DNA from 3 places in the Vibrio sp. R12-SG2-ISO1 genome. Region 3 is predicted to be linked to each of the others. Evidence: predicted binding sites of a transcription regulator. Region 3 holds the regulator's gene; each other region holds the start of a gene.
The links. Region 3 encodes CRP, which controls carbon source genes, mostly activating them, when cyclic AMP is high. Its sites were predicted from a motif close to TGTGANNNNNNTCACA; they were not measured.
Positions count from the first base shown of each region.

Region 1: the regulator CRP is predicted to act here: its motif matches at 1,460-1,475, upstream of gltB (glutamate synthase large subunit).
Region 2: the regulator CRP is predicted to act here: its motif matches at 1,931-1,946, upstream of malT (HTH-type transcriptional regulator MalT).

Region 1 covers NZ_JCBDGO010000008.1:660,808-665,099, forward strand. Annotated here, with positions in the region: gene arcB (aerobic respiration two-component sensor histidine kinase ArcB) at 1-119, opposite strand, end outside; gene mnmL (tRNA modification radical SAM protein MnmL/YtqA) at 253-1,197, opposite strand; gene gltB (glutamate synthase large subunit) at 1,711-4,292, shown strand, end outside.
Region 2 covers NZ_JCBDGO010000005.1:119,435-123,726, reverse strand. Annotated here, with positions in the region: gene malT (HTH-type transcriptional regulator MalT) at 1-1,751, opposite strand, end outside; gene AC6R10_RS04880 (glycogen/starch/alpha-glucan phosphorylase) at 2,308-4,292, shown strand, end outside.
Region 3 covers NZ_JCBDGO010000029.1:64,100-68,391, forward strand. Annotated here, with positions in the region: gene AC6R10_RS18380 (SH2 domain-containing protein) at 1-133, shown strand, start outside; gene AC6R10_RS18385 (YheU family protein) at 302-514, shown strand; gene AC6R10_RS18390 (phosphoribulokinase) at 609-1,478, shown strand; gene crp (cAMP-activated global transcriptional regulator CRP) at 1,736-2,368, shown strand; gene AC6R10_RS18400 (DUF1338 domain-containing protein) at 2,562-3,353, opposite strand; gene astD (succinylglutamate-semialdehyde dehydrogenase) at 3,473-4,292, opposite strand, start outside.

The DNA of each region.
Region 1 (4,292 bases), on a different contig from region 3:
ACCTGGACCACCACGGCCAGTGCCACCAACGCCAAAGCAAGCAAAATTGAGAAACGTAAAATGCCAAGTTTGACCAAGAGGTCGACATAATACTGAGCGAGGTTTTTTATCGGTTTCATTAAACGCTCCGAGCCTAGAATCACCACTGCCTCATGATGGACAGTGGTTTCATACTACCTGTTTTGCCCTTGGGCTGCTAAGGCTTCTCTGACTCGGGAACGTTTAAATGTGGGATGTGTGAAGCGACAAGGCTTAGGGCCTGGCAAGTGGCGGCGCTGTGTAAACGAATGGACGCTCAATCAACGAGCCTTGCGCACCCAACGCATTGAGCGAGCGCCCAATTTCCGTCATCGCCAGCCAGCGGTTTTCACACCAAAGCGGTGCCAACAAGGTAGGTCTGCGTGCCGCCGAAGAGACGCGATGATAGACCACTTCCGGTGGCGTCATGCGGATCATTTCACTGGCAATAGCAACATATTCATCAAGCTCAGGCGCCTGCAGTTTACCTGCTCGCCACGCTTTAGCCATGGTACTGCCTTCTACAATGTGCAAGCCGTGCAGTTTGATGCCATCGGTACCCACCGCCAACACTTGGCGCAAAGTCTCAAGGTTGTCATCGCGTGTTTCGCGCGGCAAGCCCACAATCAGATGAGTACACACTTTGATCCCGAGCGCTCTAGCGCGCTCGGTGATGCGTGCATAACACTCAAAGTCGTGGCCACGGTTGATGCGTTTAAGGGTGTCGTTGTTGGCGGTTTGTAAGCCAAGCTCTAGCCAGATTTCATAGCCTTGCTCAACGTAGTCAGACAGCAGTTCAAGCACCGCATCAGGCACACAATCTGGCCGCGTCCCTACGCACAATCCGACGATGTCCGCCGCTTTGAGCGCCTCTTCATACATCGACTTGAGCACTTGCACCTCAGCGTAGGTACTGGTGTAAGCCTGAAAATAAGCCAGATACTTGTTCGCGCGGCGAATCTCCCCCGCTCGGTCAGTGAGTTGGGCTTGAATGCTTTTTACTTGAGCTTGCTCATCAGCAAACGAAGCGACATTGCAAAAGGTACAGCCACCACGGCCAATCGTCCCGTCGCGATTCGGGCAACTGAACCCACCGTGCAAGGTCAGCTTGTGCACTTTCTCTTTATAGCGACGCTGGAGATCTTGACCAATGGTATTGACTAATTCGTGTAGCTGCATTTCCCACCCAAACGTAAATAAATCTCATTAAGATTTATGTAAAAAAATTACAATCATGAAAATAATTCGGGGAGGAATCTACCGATTTCAAACAGGCGCAACTTTAATCAGAGTCAATAAACATTCATTAAATACAGGCATTTCGCTAAATGTTACGCAAAAGTTAAACGCAATGGTGCATGTTCATGCGAAAAAAGTGGGCGACAAGGGCGAGTTTTCATTGCATTTGCTGCTGACAAAATTGTAGGATACTTACAGTTTTTGTGATTTTTATTACAGACAAAATTGCAAAATCATCGGCGGTATCCACCTCCCACCTATATAAATCACTACATAGTGACAATAAAAACACGGATATCACCAAGGATTGTTTTTCTCGCAATATTTTTCCTGCGAGATACGGAACGGAATCTAAGTCTCCCACCTCGGTTGACTTCGAATCATACAAATCAAGGACAAGACGCCCCTGCGGATTAGGGTAATTGCGTCTAATTGAACTGGAAGGATGTATCTATGGTAGATAGAGAGCAAAGTTCTCAGGGTCTATATACTCCAGAACTGGAGCATGACGCCTGTGGTATCGGTTTTGTTGCTCACCTGAAAAACCGTAAATCACACGAAGTTGTGACTCAAGCACTCGATATGCTCGCTCGCATGGAACACCGCGGTGGTCAAGGTTGTGACCCTTGTAGTGGTGATGGTGCGGGTATCTTGTTGCAAAAACCCCATGAATTTCTTTTAGAAGAAGCAGTAAAGCTCGGTATCAAACTGCCTTCTTTTGAAAAATACGGCGTTGGCGTGGTTCTCTTCCCGAAAGATGAACACAAACGCGAGCAATGTCGTGACATCTTAGAGCGAAACGCCAAGCGTCTCGATCTAGAAATCATTGGCTACCGCGTACTGCCAACCGACAACTCTATGATCGGCGCCGATCCTCTCAGCACTGAGCCTCAGTTCGAGCACGTGTTTGTCACTGGCGGCCCAGGTATGACGCCAGAAGAGCTTGAGCGCAAGCTGTACGTGCTGCGTAACTACACGGTACGCGTCTGCCTTGAGAGCGTGTCGAACATTGGTGATGATTTCTACATCAACTCCATGTCTTACAAAACCTTGGTGTATAAGGGTCAGTTGACCACAGAGCAAGTGCCTCAATACTTCCTCGACCTGCAAAACCCTACCATGGTGACGGCGCTAGCCTTGGTACACTCTCGCTTCTCTACCAACACCTTCCCGAAATGGCGTCTGGCGCAACCTTTCCGTTATATCGCCCACAACGGTGAGATCAACACCGTTCGCGGTAACTTAAACTGGATGAAAGCCCGTGAGGCGATCATCGAGTCGGATCTGTTTACACAAGCAGAAATCGACATGCTATTGCCTATCTGTCAAGAAGGCAGCTCGGACTCTTCAAACTTCGATATGGCACTTGAGCTACTGGTCCTCTCTGGTCGTAGCCTGCCACACGCATTGATGATGATGATCCCAGAGGCGTGGCAAGAAAACAAAACCATGGATCCGACACGTCGCGCGTTCTACCAGTATCACGCGAACATCATGGAACCTTGGGACGGCCCAGCGTCAGTCTGCTTTACCGATGGTGTCCAAGTAGGCGCAACGCTCGATCGTAACGGCCTGCGCCCGTCTCGCTACACCGTGACTAAAGACAACTTCCTTGTGATGGCGTCTGAGTCTGGCGTTGTGGATATTGCCCCAGAGAACGTCGAGTTCCGCGGCCGCTTGCAGCCAGGTCGTATCTTCGTTGCGGACTTAGAACAAGGTCGCATTATCTCTGACGAAGAAGTCAAAGATACCATCGCAGGTGCTCAGCCTTACGAACAGTGGGTGAAAGATAACCTACTTAGCCTGAAGAAACTGCCTGATGCGAGCAACCAGTTCAGCCAGCCTTCTCCAGAGCGCCTTCTCCATCGTCAACAAGCGTTTGGTGTCAGCACTGAAGAAGTGAATGAAATCATCGTTCCAATGGCGAAAGAAGGCAAAGAGCCGCTGTCTGCCATGGGCGCAGACTGGCCATTGGCTGTCTTGTCTCACCAGTCTCAGCATCTATCCAACTACTTTAAGCAGTTGTTTGCTCAGGTTACCAACCCACCGATCGACCCGATCCGTGAGCGTATGGTGATGTCACTCAATACCTACCTAGGTAAAGACCATAACCTGTTGACTGAAACTCCGCTTCACTGTCAAAAAGTGGAACTGGAATCGCCAGTGCTCGCGAACTCTGAGCTCGAGAAATTACGTGCGATCGACAACGAACACCTACAGGCGAAAACGCTTGATATCGTATTCCAAGCCAATGAAGATCAAGGCAAGTTAGAGCGTGCATTGAAGCGTATCTGTCAATACGCCGAAGATGCGGTGGTCGATGGCTACTCAATCATCCTACTCACAGACCGCGCAGTGAACTCAAACCACGCGGCTATTCCAGCCATGTTGGCCGTCGGCGCCGTTCACCATCACCTGATCCGCAAAGGTCTACGCGCGAAGTGTGACATTGTGGTTGAAACCGGTGATGCACGTGAAACGCACCATTTCGCGACGCTACTTGGCTACGGCGCCAATGCCGTCAACCCGTACTTGGTGATTGAGACCATTGTTGAGCTGCAACGTACCAAGAAGCTCGATCCAGAAGCCAGCCCACGCGATCTGTTTGATAACTATCGCAAGGCGATCAACGGTGGTCTGCTGAAGATCTTCTCTAAGATGGGCATCTCAACCTTGCAGTCTTACCATGGCGCACAGATCTTTGAAGCGCTTGGTATCCACAAATCCGTGGTCGACAAATACTTCACGGGTACCGTCTCTCGTATTCAAGGTTTGACGCTCGATGACATCGCAAAAGAAGTCCTTATTCGTCACCGTATCGGTTACCCACAACGCGAAATCCCAGTGCAAATGTTGGATGTTGGCGGTGTCTACCAGTGGAAACAGCGCGGTGAAAAGCACCTCTTCAATCCTGAGACGATTTCGCTGTTGCAACAATCAACACGCAACAAAGATTACGATCAATTCAAGCAATACGCGGCAGCGGTGGATAAGCAAGGCGACAACGCGGTGACGCTGCGTAGCCAGTTGGAATT
Region 2 (4,292 bases), on a different contig from region 3:
CAGAGGATTTGCGCGCGTACTCGCAGCAAAAATTCATGCATCGGCACTTGCTGCAGTTGTTGCTCCTCGATCAGTTTGAAGGCGTTGTCTTGCACTTCGTACGCAGCTTGCACATAGCCTTGTGCGATCAAAATCTCGCTTTGCTGTAACATCGCCCACAGCGCCTGATGATAGACCTGATACTGGCGAGCCAGTTTCTCTGTTTGCTGCATCATAGGCAACGCGCGGCTGAGACGGCCAAGGACGTGATTGACCTCGCCGACTACCGAGGTCGCAACAATGCGGCTTCGATAGACCGTGCTGTCAACTTGGCTCAGTGCCAGCTCAGCCAGCTCCAACGCTTTTTCTGGTTGGTTCTGGTTGATGGCGACTTGCGCGCGCAGGGCGTTGAATTCACCTTGCTCTTTGCTGCTGAGTACCACGTTGAACTGGCGCATTTGCTCATCGGCTTTGGCAAGCAAGTCACCGACATCGTTGTAGCGGTGCTGACTCTGAGCAAGCCACGCTTGCAACATACACAATTTCGGTTCGCTGTAGAGCTGCTCCGGCGATAACGAATCAATGGCCTGCTCTAGGGCTTTAAGTTCACCACCATTGAACATTTTCCAGCCAAACTGGCTCAAAATATCGGCGATCAGTTGGCTGTCTTTGGCTTCTTGCGCGTGTTTGAGTGCTTCATGGGGCGAGGATTGTTTGAGCCAAGCGCGCGCGGCGACTTGGTGCAGCTCTTGCTCTTTTTGCGGCATACGCGCTGAGCGCTCATGTGCAAGAAACTCGGCAAATAGATTGTGGAAGCGATACCAGTTTTGTTCACCTTCAAGCGGGTGGATAAACAACCCATAGCGGTTGAGTGACTCAATCATACTGAGAGCGTCATCACGCTGAGTCAGCGCTGCCACCATGCTGTCGTTGAAGTGATCCAGCACCGAACATTGCAGTAAGAACTGACGTGTCTCTTGGTCGAGAAGATCGAACACTTCTTCAATCAAATAATCCCACAGATGGGCGTGATTAAATTGCGAAAAAGACTCAGCCGATTGCGCCAACGTGCGATTTTGACCTTGCGCTTGAAGGGCGATCAACTGCAGGGCCGATGGCCAACCTTCGACGTAGTTGCGCAGGTTGTCTGCCGTGGCATCATCAATGCCATCGGCGATGCGCTGGTTGAAGAAACGGGTGGTCTCTTCGGTATCGAACGCCAGTAACTCGTCACCGATCTCAATCATCAGATCGCGCACACGTAAGTTGGCTGTGCCCAGGGGCGGCGCGGCGCGACTGGTGACGACTAATGTCAGATTGTCGGGCATGTGCTTGAGGAAAAAGCGCATCGCTTCGTGGATCTCATCGTCAGAAATGAGGTGGTAGTCATCGAGGACCACATAACACTCGTTAAAATACTCGGACATCTCCGCAAACACTTCACTGAACAAGGAGTGAAGTGAGGAAAATTGACGCTTTTCGGCCAATTTTTGCGAATTCGGGCAAGCCTGGTTGGTCGCTTTGTTTAGCGCTTGCAGCAGGTAGTTCATGAAGCGGAACGGGTCATTATCGCTTTCATCGATGCTGTACCAGCCGACATTAGGTTTGTCGGCGAGCCACTGGGCGGCCATGGTGGTTTTACCGTATCCGGCAGGCGAGCGAAAAAGCACCAGTTTGTAGCAGGGTGCTTGCTGAAGTAAATCAAGAACTCTTGGGCGTACGATGGCGTTGTGTAAACGGCCAGGACGCGTGAGTTTCGAAGGAATCCACATCTTCTCATCCTTATCTTATTGTCAGTGAACGTGTCAGCGAGCACGACGTCAAGATGGGTTGTTTTTTGTTCGATCTTTGTTGTTGAGTGGGATGTTACTTAAGAGTTGGGGGGATTGTTATGTGAGGAGAGCGACTTTTTCGCATATTTCACATTTTGCGCGTATCTACGCCCCTGTTTTGTGATTTGAGTCACGTTAATCTGTTCGGTAAAACTTGTATCAACTCATGATTTGCACGATAAATCGTGTAATTTGCACTCAGGATGAAAACATTCTGTGATTCACGCTGCATATTTTTCATTTGCCAGTTTTTGATTTCGACGAAGTTTCATACACCTTAGGTAAGGTCGTTTAGGGTCATGGTGTGATCTTAATCAACAGAGTCCAGTTCACTCATCGGTTTATTGCGAGTTGGATCACTGCTTGTTGTGAATTACGCCCTCTACGCCCTGACTCCTCCTCCTAAATCGCTACCGAAGTAGGAGGATGTTTTGCAAGACAGAGCATTGCACGATATGTCTCAGATGGATTGAAACCGATAAGTGAGATTTCTCTAATGAAACCTACTCAACAGAAAAAATTTGATAAAGCCAGCTTTCAAGCTGACGTTAAAATGCACCTTTCTGCGACCTACGCGAAAACCGTAGACACCGCGACACCGCGTGAATGGTACCTTGCTATGGGTAAAGCCCTGGCAGAGATCACCACGCTGGATCTTTTGAAAACCGAGCAAGACCCGCGCATCAAGAACGCGAAAAGCGTCAACTATCTATCCCTTGAATTTCTTATCGGTCGTTTAACCGGTAACAACCTAATCAGCTTAGGTCTCTACGAGCAGATCACAGATGCAATGGCCGAACTGGGCCAAAACCTGACCGACTTGTTGGAAGAAGAGCGCGACCCGTCTCTGGGTAACGGTGGTCTAGGTCGTTTGGCGGCGTGTTTTATGGATTCTTGTGCAGCGCAAGAGTTCCCAACCGTTGGTTACGGTTTGCACTACGAATACGGTCTGTTCAAGCAATCTTTTGTTGACGGACGTCAGCAAGAAGCGCCGGATGCTTGGCGTGGTGTCGAAGGCTACCCGTGGGAAGTCGCGCGCCCAGAATTGGCGCAAGAAATTGGTTTCTACGGCCGCGTTGAAGTGAGCTACGAGAACGGCAAAGAAGTACGCAAATGGGTACCGGGCATGAGCGTGAAAGCGATGCCTTGGGACTTACCGATTGTCGGTTATGAATCTGACACGGTATACCCGCTGCGTTTGTGGGAATGTCAGGCGATTGCGCCATTCTCATTGGCAAGTTTCAACAACGGTGATTACTTCGAAGCGCAGCACGCGCTGATTGACGCCGGTAACATCACTAAAGTGCTGTACCCGAATGACAACCATGAGAAAGGTAAAACACTGCGTTTGATGCAGCAGTACTTCCACTCAGCAGCATCGGTACGTGACATTTTACGTCGTCACGAAGCAGCGGGCTTTGCACTTGCGGATCTTCCAAAGCAAGAAACAATTCAGCTTAACGATACTCACCCAACGATTGCTATCCCTGAATTGATGCGCATTTTGCTCGATGAAAAAGGGCTATCTTGGGATAAAGCGTGGGAAATCAGTTCGCAAACCTTCGCGTACACCAACCACACACTATTGCCAGAAGCATTGGAAACGTGGCCAGAGTCTTTGATTCAACGTCTGCTACCACGTCATATGGAGATCATTTTTGAGATCAACCATCGCTTCCTACAAGAAGTGCGCGCAATGTGGCCGGGTGATGGTGAGAAGCAAGCGAAACTGTCGATCATCGAAGAAGGCTTCAACCGTATGGTTCGCATGGCAAACCTGTGTGTGATCGGTTCTTACGCGGTGAACGGTGTAGCGGCGCTGCACTCAGAGTTGGTGAAAAAAGATCTCTTCCCAGAGTTCCACGCGATGTTCCCAACGCGTCTGCACAATGTGACCAATGGTATTACGCCTCGTCGTTGGCTGAAGTTCTGTAACCCAGGTTTATCCGCGCTGATCACCGACAAAATCGGCAGTGAATGGCCAGCGAAGCTTGAGCAACTTGAAGGTATCGCGAAATACGCCGATGACGCCGAGTTCCAACAAGCGTTTATGGCGGTGAAGAAAGAGAACAAAGAGCGCTTGGCTAAGTGGGTATCAGACAACATGGGCATCGAGCTCGATACCAACGCGATTTTCGATGTACAAATCAAACGTCTGCACGAGTACAAGCGTCAGCACCTTGATTTGCTGCACATCTTGTCTCTCTACCACCGCATCATTAATGAGCCGGGTTTTGAGTGTACGCCGCGCGTCTGCTTCTTTGCGGCAAAAGCGGCGCCGGGTTACCACTTGGCGAAAGAGATCATCTTCGCAGTGAACAAGATTGCAGAGAAGATCAACAACGACCCACGCATTGGCAACAAGCTGAAAGTCGTCTTCATCCCTGACTACCGCGTGAGCATGGCAGAGATCATCATCCCAGCGGCGGACGTGTCTCAGCAAATCTCGTTGGCCGGTAAAGAAGCATCCGGTACGGGTAA
Region 3 (4,292 bases):
CGCCAACAATACTTATTTAAGTAAGAACTACGCTGATAGCATCGGTGTACTAGAGAACTCAGCAACCATTGAAACTACGCTCAATAAACTCCTATTCACTGAGTACAAGATTTTCAGATATAGTCATCAATAAGTTCGCAAACTTAATCAAGACTGGGCAAAAAATCGCCCATTATTTTACCAAGGGAGAGCCATCGCGCTCTCCCCTGTACGTTATACCGCGAGTGCATAAAGTCCCTAGAACCCCTCTAGGAACTAGGCACTGACGACTAGGAACTCCCCCATCAACCAACGAGGCCCTATGATTATCCCTTGGCAACAAATCGCTCCTGACACCCTAGACAACCTGATCCGTGAATTTGTACTGCGTGAAGGGACGGACTATGGCGAGCAGGAAATCTCTCTTGACGAGAAAATCGCCCAGATCCGTCAGAGCTTGGTGAGTGGTGAAGCTGTGGTGGTCTATTCAGAGCTGCATGAGAGCGTGGATATTCAACTCAAATCAAAGTTTTAATATTTCCAGTGCGTTAAAAAACGCCATACCGTGATCAATCAATAGAACATGCTATATTGGTCATCATTTGACAAGGAATAAGACAAGGTTTGTCATGTCAGCAAAACACCCCATTATTGCCGTAACGGGCTCTTCCGGTGCGGGCACAACCACGACCTCTGAAGCGTTTCGCAAAATGTTTAACATGATGCGCGTGAAACCGGCTTGGGTGGAAGGGGACAGTTTCCACCGCTTTACGCGCCCAGAAATGGATGTCGAGATCCGCAAAGCGCGCGAGCAAGGACGCCACATCAGCTACTTTGGTCCGCAGGCGAACGACTTCCCTGCGCTGTCTGCGTTTTTTAAGCAGTATGGCAATGAAGGCACAGGGCAAATTCGTCGCTACTTGCACACCTTCGATGAAGCCGTGCCCTACAATCAAATGCCGGGCACCTTCACGCCGTGGCAAGATTTGCCGGAAAATTCTGACGTCTTGTTCTATGAAGGACTGCATGGCGGCGTGGTGGATGGTGAGGTTAATGTCGCCCAACACGTCGACTTTTTGATTGGCATGGTGCCGATTGTGAACTTGGAGTGGATTCAAAAATTCGTCCGTGACACGCGCGATCGCGGTCACTCACGCGAAGCGGTGATGGACTCGATTGTCCGCTCGATGGATGACTATCTCAACTACATTACCCCGCAATTTTCGCGCACCCACATCAACTTCCAACGCGTGCCGACCGTCGATACGTCCAACCCACTTAACGCTAAAGGCATCCCAAGTTTGGATGAGAGTTTCGTGGTGATCCGCCTGCGCGGCATCAAACAGGTCGACTTCCCATATCTGCTCGCTATGATTGATGGCTCTTTCATGTCGCGCCACAACACCATTGTCGTGCCGGGGGGTAAGATGAGTTTTGCGATGGAGCTCATCGTCAGACCTATCCTACAGCAGCTTATCGAGACGGGTAAAATTGGCTAGCGATCAGTCCTAAGACCCGTTTACTTGTCATACCGTGATCATGTGCACATTTTTGCGTAAACAATCACCAACTTGACACGATTAAAATCAAGAAATCCCTTTTGAAAAAGGCTACTATTTGTAACCGAAACAAAGATGGCTTGCAGCATTGAATAAGTGCTCTTATCCTAAAAAGCCTTGTTCAAGGCTTCGCGTCTTTTACTGGCGCGACAAAAATGGAAAGCGGCAAGCGTACCCTGCAGAGGAAGTGAGATATTATGGTTCTAGGTAAACCTCAAACCGATCCAACATTAGAGTGGTTCCTGTCACATTGTCATATTCATAAGTACCCATCAAAAAGCACATTGATCCACGCCGGTGAGAAAGCAGAGACGCTTTACTACATCGTCAAAGGCTCTGTGGCGGTACTGATTAAAGACGAAGAAGGTAAGGAAATGATCCTTTCTTACCTAAACCAAGGTGACTTTATCGGTGAACTTGGTCTATTTGAAGAAGATCAAGAGCGTACCGCTTGGGTTCGCGCTAAATCACCTTGTGAAGTTGCAGAGATCTCATTCAAGAAATTCCGTCAGCTTATCCAAGTCAACCCTGACATCCTGATGCGTCTATCTGCGCAAATGGCAAGCCGCCTACAAGTGACGAGCCAAAAAGTCGGTGACCTCGCCTTCCTAGACGTGACAGGCCGCATCGCGCAGACGCTACTTAACCTAGCGAAACAGCCAGATGCCATGACGCACCCAGACGGCATGCAAATCAAGATCACTCGTCAAGAGATCGGTCAGATTGTCGGCTGTTCACGTGAGACCGTTGGCCGAATCTTGAAGATGCTTGAAGAGCAAAACCTGATCTCCGCCCACGGTAAAACCATCGTCGTCTACGGCACGCGATAAGAGTTAGAGGCGAGTTCCTAGTGACGAGTTCCTAGAGAAAACCTTTAAAGATAAGAAAGCCACCCTGTCTACCAGCGGTGGCTTTTTATTTACCAGGCCCTAGCACCATCACCCACTACCCATCACCCATTTCACCAGCCCCCTCTAGGAACTAGTAACTAGGAACTAGGCACTCCCATCAACTAGGCACTCCCTACCCATTCGTACTCTCAAATATCTTATCCGCTGACGCCGCGACAAACCCTGGGTAGAGCTCCCCATTACTCATCTGATAGCGTTTGGCAAATTCGTAGAAGCCGCCTGGGATCACTTGCGTACCGTCACTAAAGCTCACCTCGACTTTGTCTGCCATGGTGGACGATTGCTCAAGCAGTACCTCTGGTGAGCCTTTCACTTCGCCGCCCGACTCATTGATGACAAAACCCGCTTGGCGAAGATGCTCATTCACCGCCGCCACCTCGTCAAATGCCTTGAGCTGATTAACGCTTACGGTGAAATGGTTAGCCCCATAGCCGTGCGCCGCAAGCCATGCTGCGTACTCACTCTCTTGGGCGAGGGTTTGAAAATCTTCATAGCTGAGATCCCACAAACGGCCCGCATACAAAAACTCATGGCTTTGTAGTGTGGATGCCTCCACTTGTGCCACCAGCTTGCTGACAATGCTTTGCAGAGGCGCTGAGCACTCTTCGACTTTCAGCTCACTGATGAACACTTTTGGCAGCGTCGGATCGGCGTGCTCATAGTGCTTGGCGACCAAGTGCTTGCTCTCAAAAAGATAATCACCACACGCTTGGTAACCCAGTGCAATAAATGGCGCAGCTAATGTCTCGATACCGAGCGGCGCGATGTTAAAGGTGCGCAGCGCAATATGGTCATTGATCAGCGGCTCATCTTCTTCTAAAAGCTGATGAACCTTGGCCGCTTGAGGGCATAGACGAGAAATATAGTCTTGCCACAGTAAATCGAACAGTTGAGCAGGCGTCATAACGTCTCCATGTTAATCGTGAAGCTGAATCGTAAAGCTAGTTCTTTAAAAGAATGGCTTAATCACAAACCTAGCAATGAATCGAACACCTTGGGCTCCAAGCGAGCCCAAGGTGCGTCTTACAGTTCTACACCCGGGCTTAACGTCTCAGGCAGCAAGGTGTGCTCGCCTTCCATCGACGCCATAGGGTAAGCGCAATAATCCGCAGCGTAGTAAGCACTTGGGCGAAGGTTGCCCGAGGCGCCCGGTCCGCCAAACGGCGCATCGCCACTCGCCCCAGTTAATTGGCGGTTGCGATTGACGATCCCTGCACGAATGTGGTCAACAAAGTAGGCCCACTCATCATCATCAGTGGACACCAGTCCAGCAGAGAGACCAAAGCGGGTGTCATTGGCCAGCTCAACCGCGCGCTCAAGACCTTGATAACGCACCACTTGCAGCAGCGGGCCAAAATACTCTTCATCTGGCAGCGCGTCGATGGCCGTGACATCAATAATCCCCGGAGTGACAAACGCCGCCTCGCCCGCTTTCGCTTCCACCAAGCTCACACCACCAAGGCTCTGTAAGTTCGCCTGTGCGTTGAGGATAAAGTGTGCCGCAGCTTTAGAAATTTGTGGTCCCATAAAAGGCGCTGGCTCTGCAAACGGCTGATCGACGCGCAGCTTGCGTGTGGCCTCAACCAAGCGATTGACCAAGGCATCGCCTTTGTCGCCCACAGGCACATAGAGACGACGCGCGCAGGTACAACGCTGCCCAGCACTGATAAAGGCCGATTGCAAAATGGTGTAGACCGTTGCGTCCAGCTCACCGTAGTGCTCACTGATGACCATAGGGTTGTTGCCGCCCATCTCCAGTGCCAGCATCTTGTCTGGCTGACCTGCAAACTGACGATGCAGCAGATGACCCGTATTGGCGCTACCAGTAAACAGCAGGCCGTCA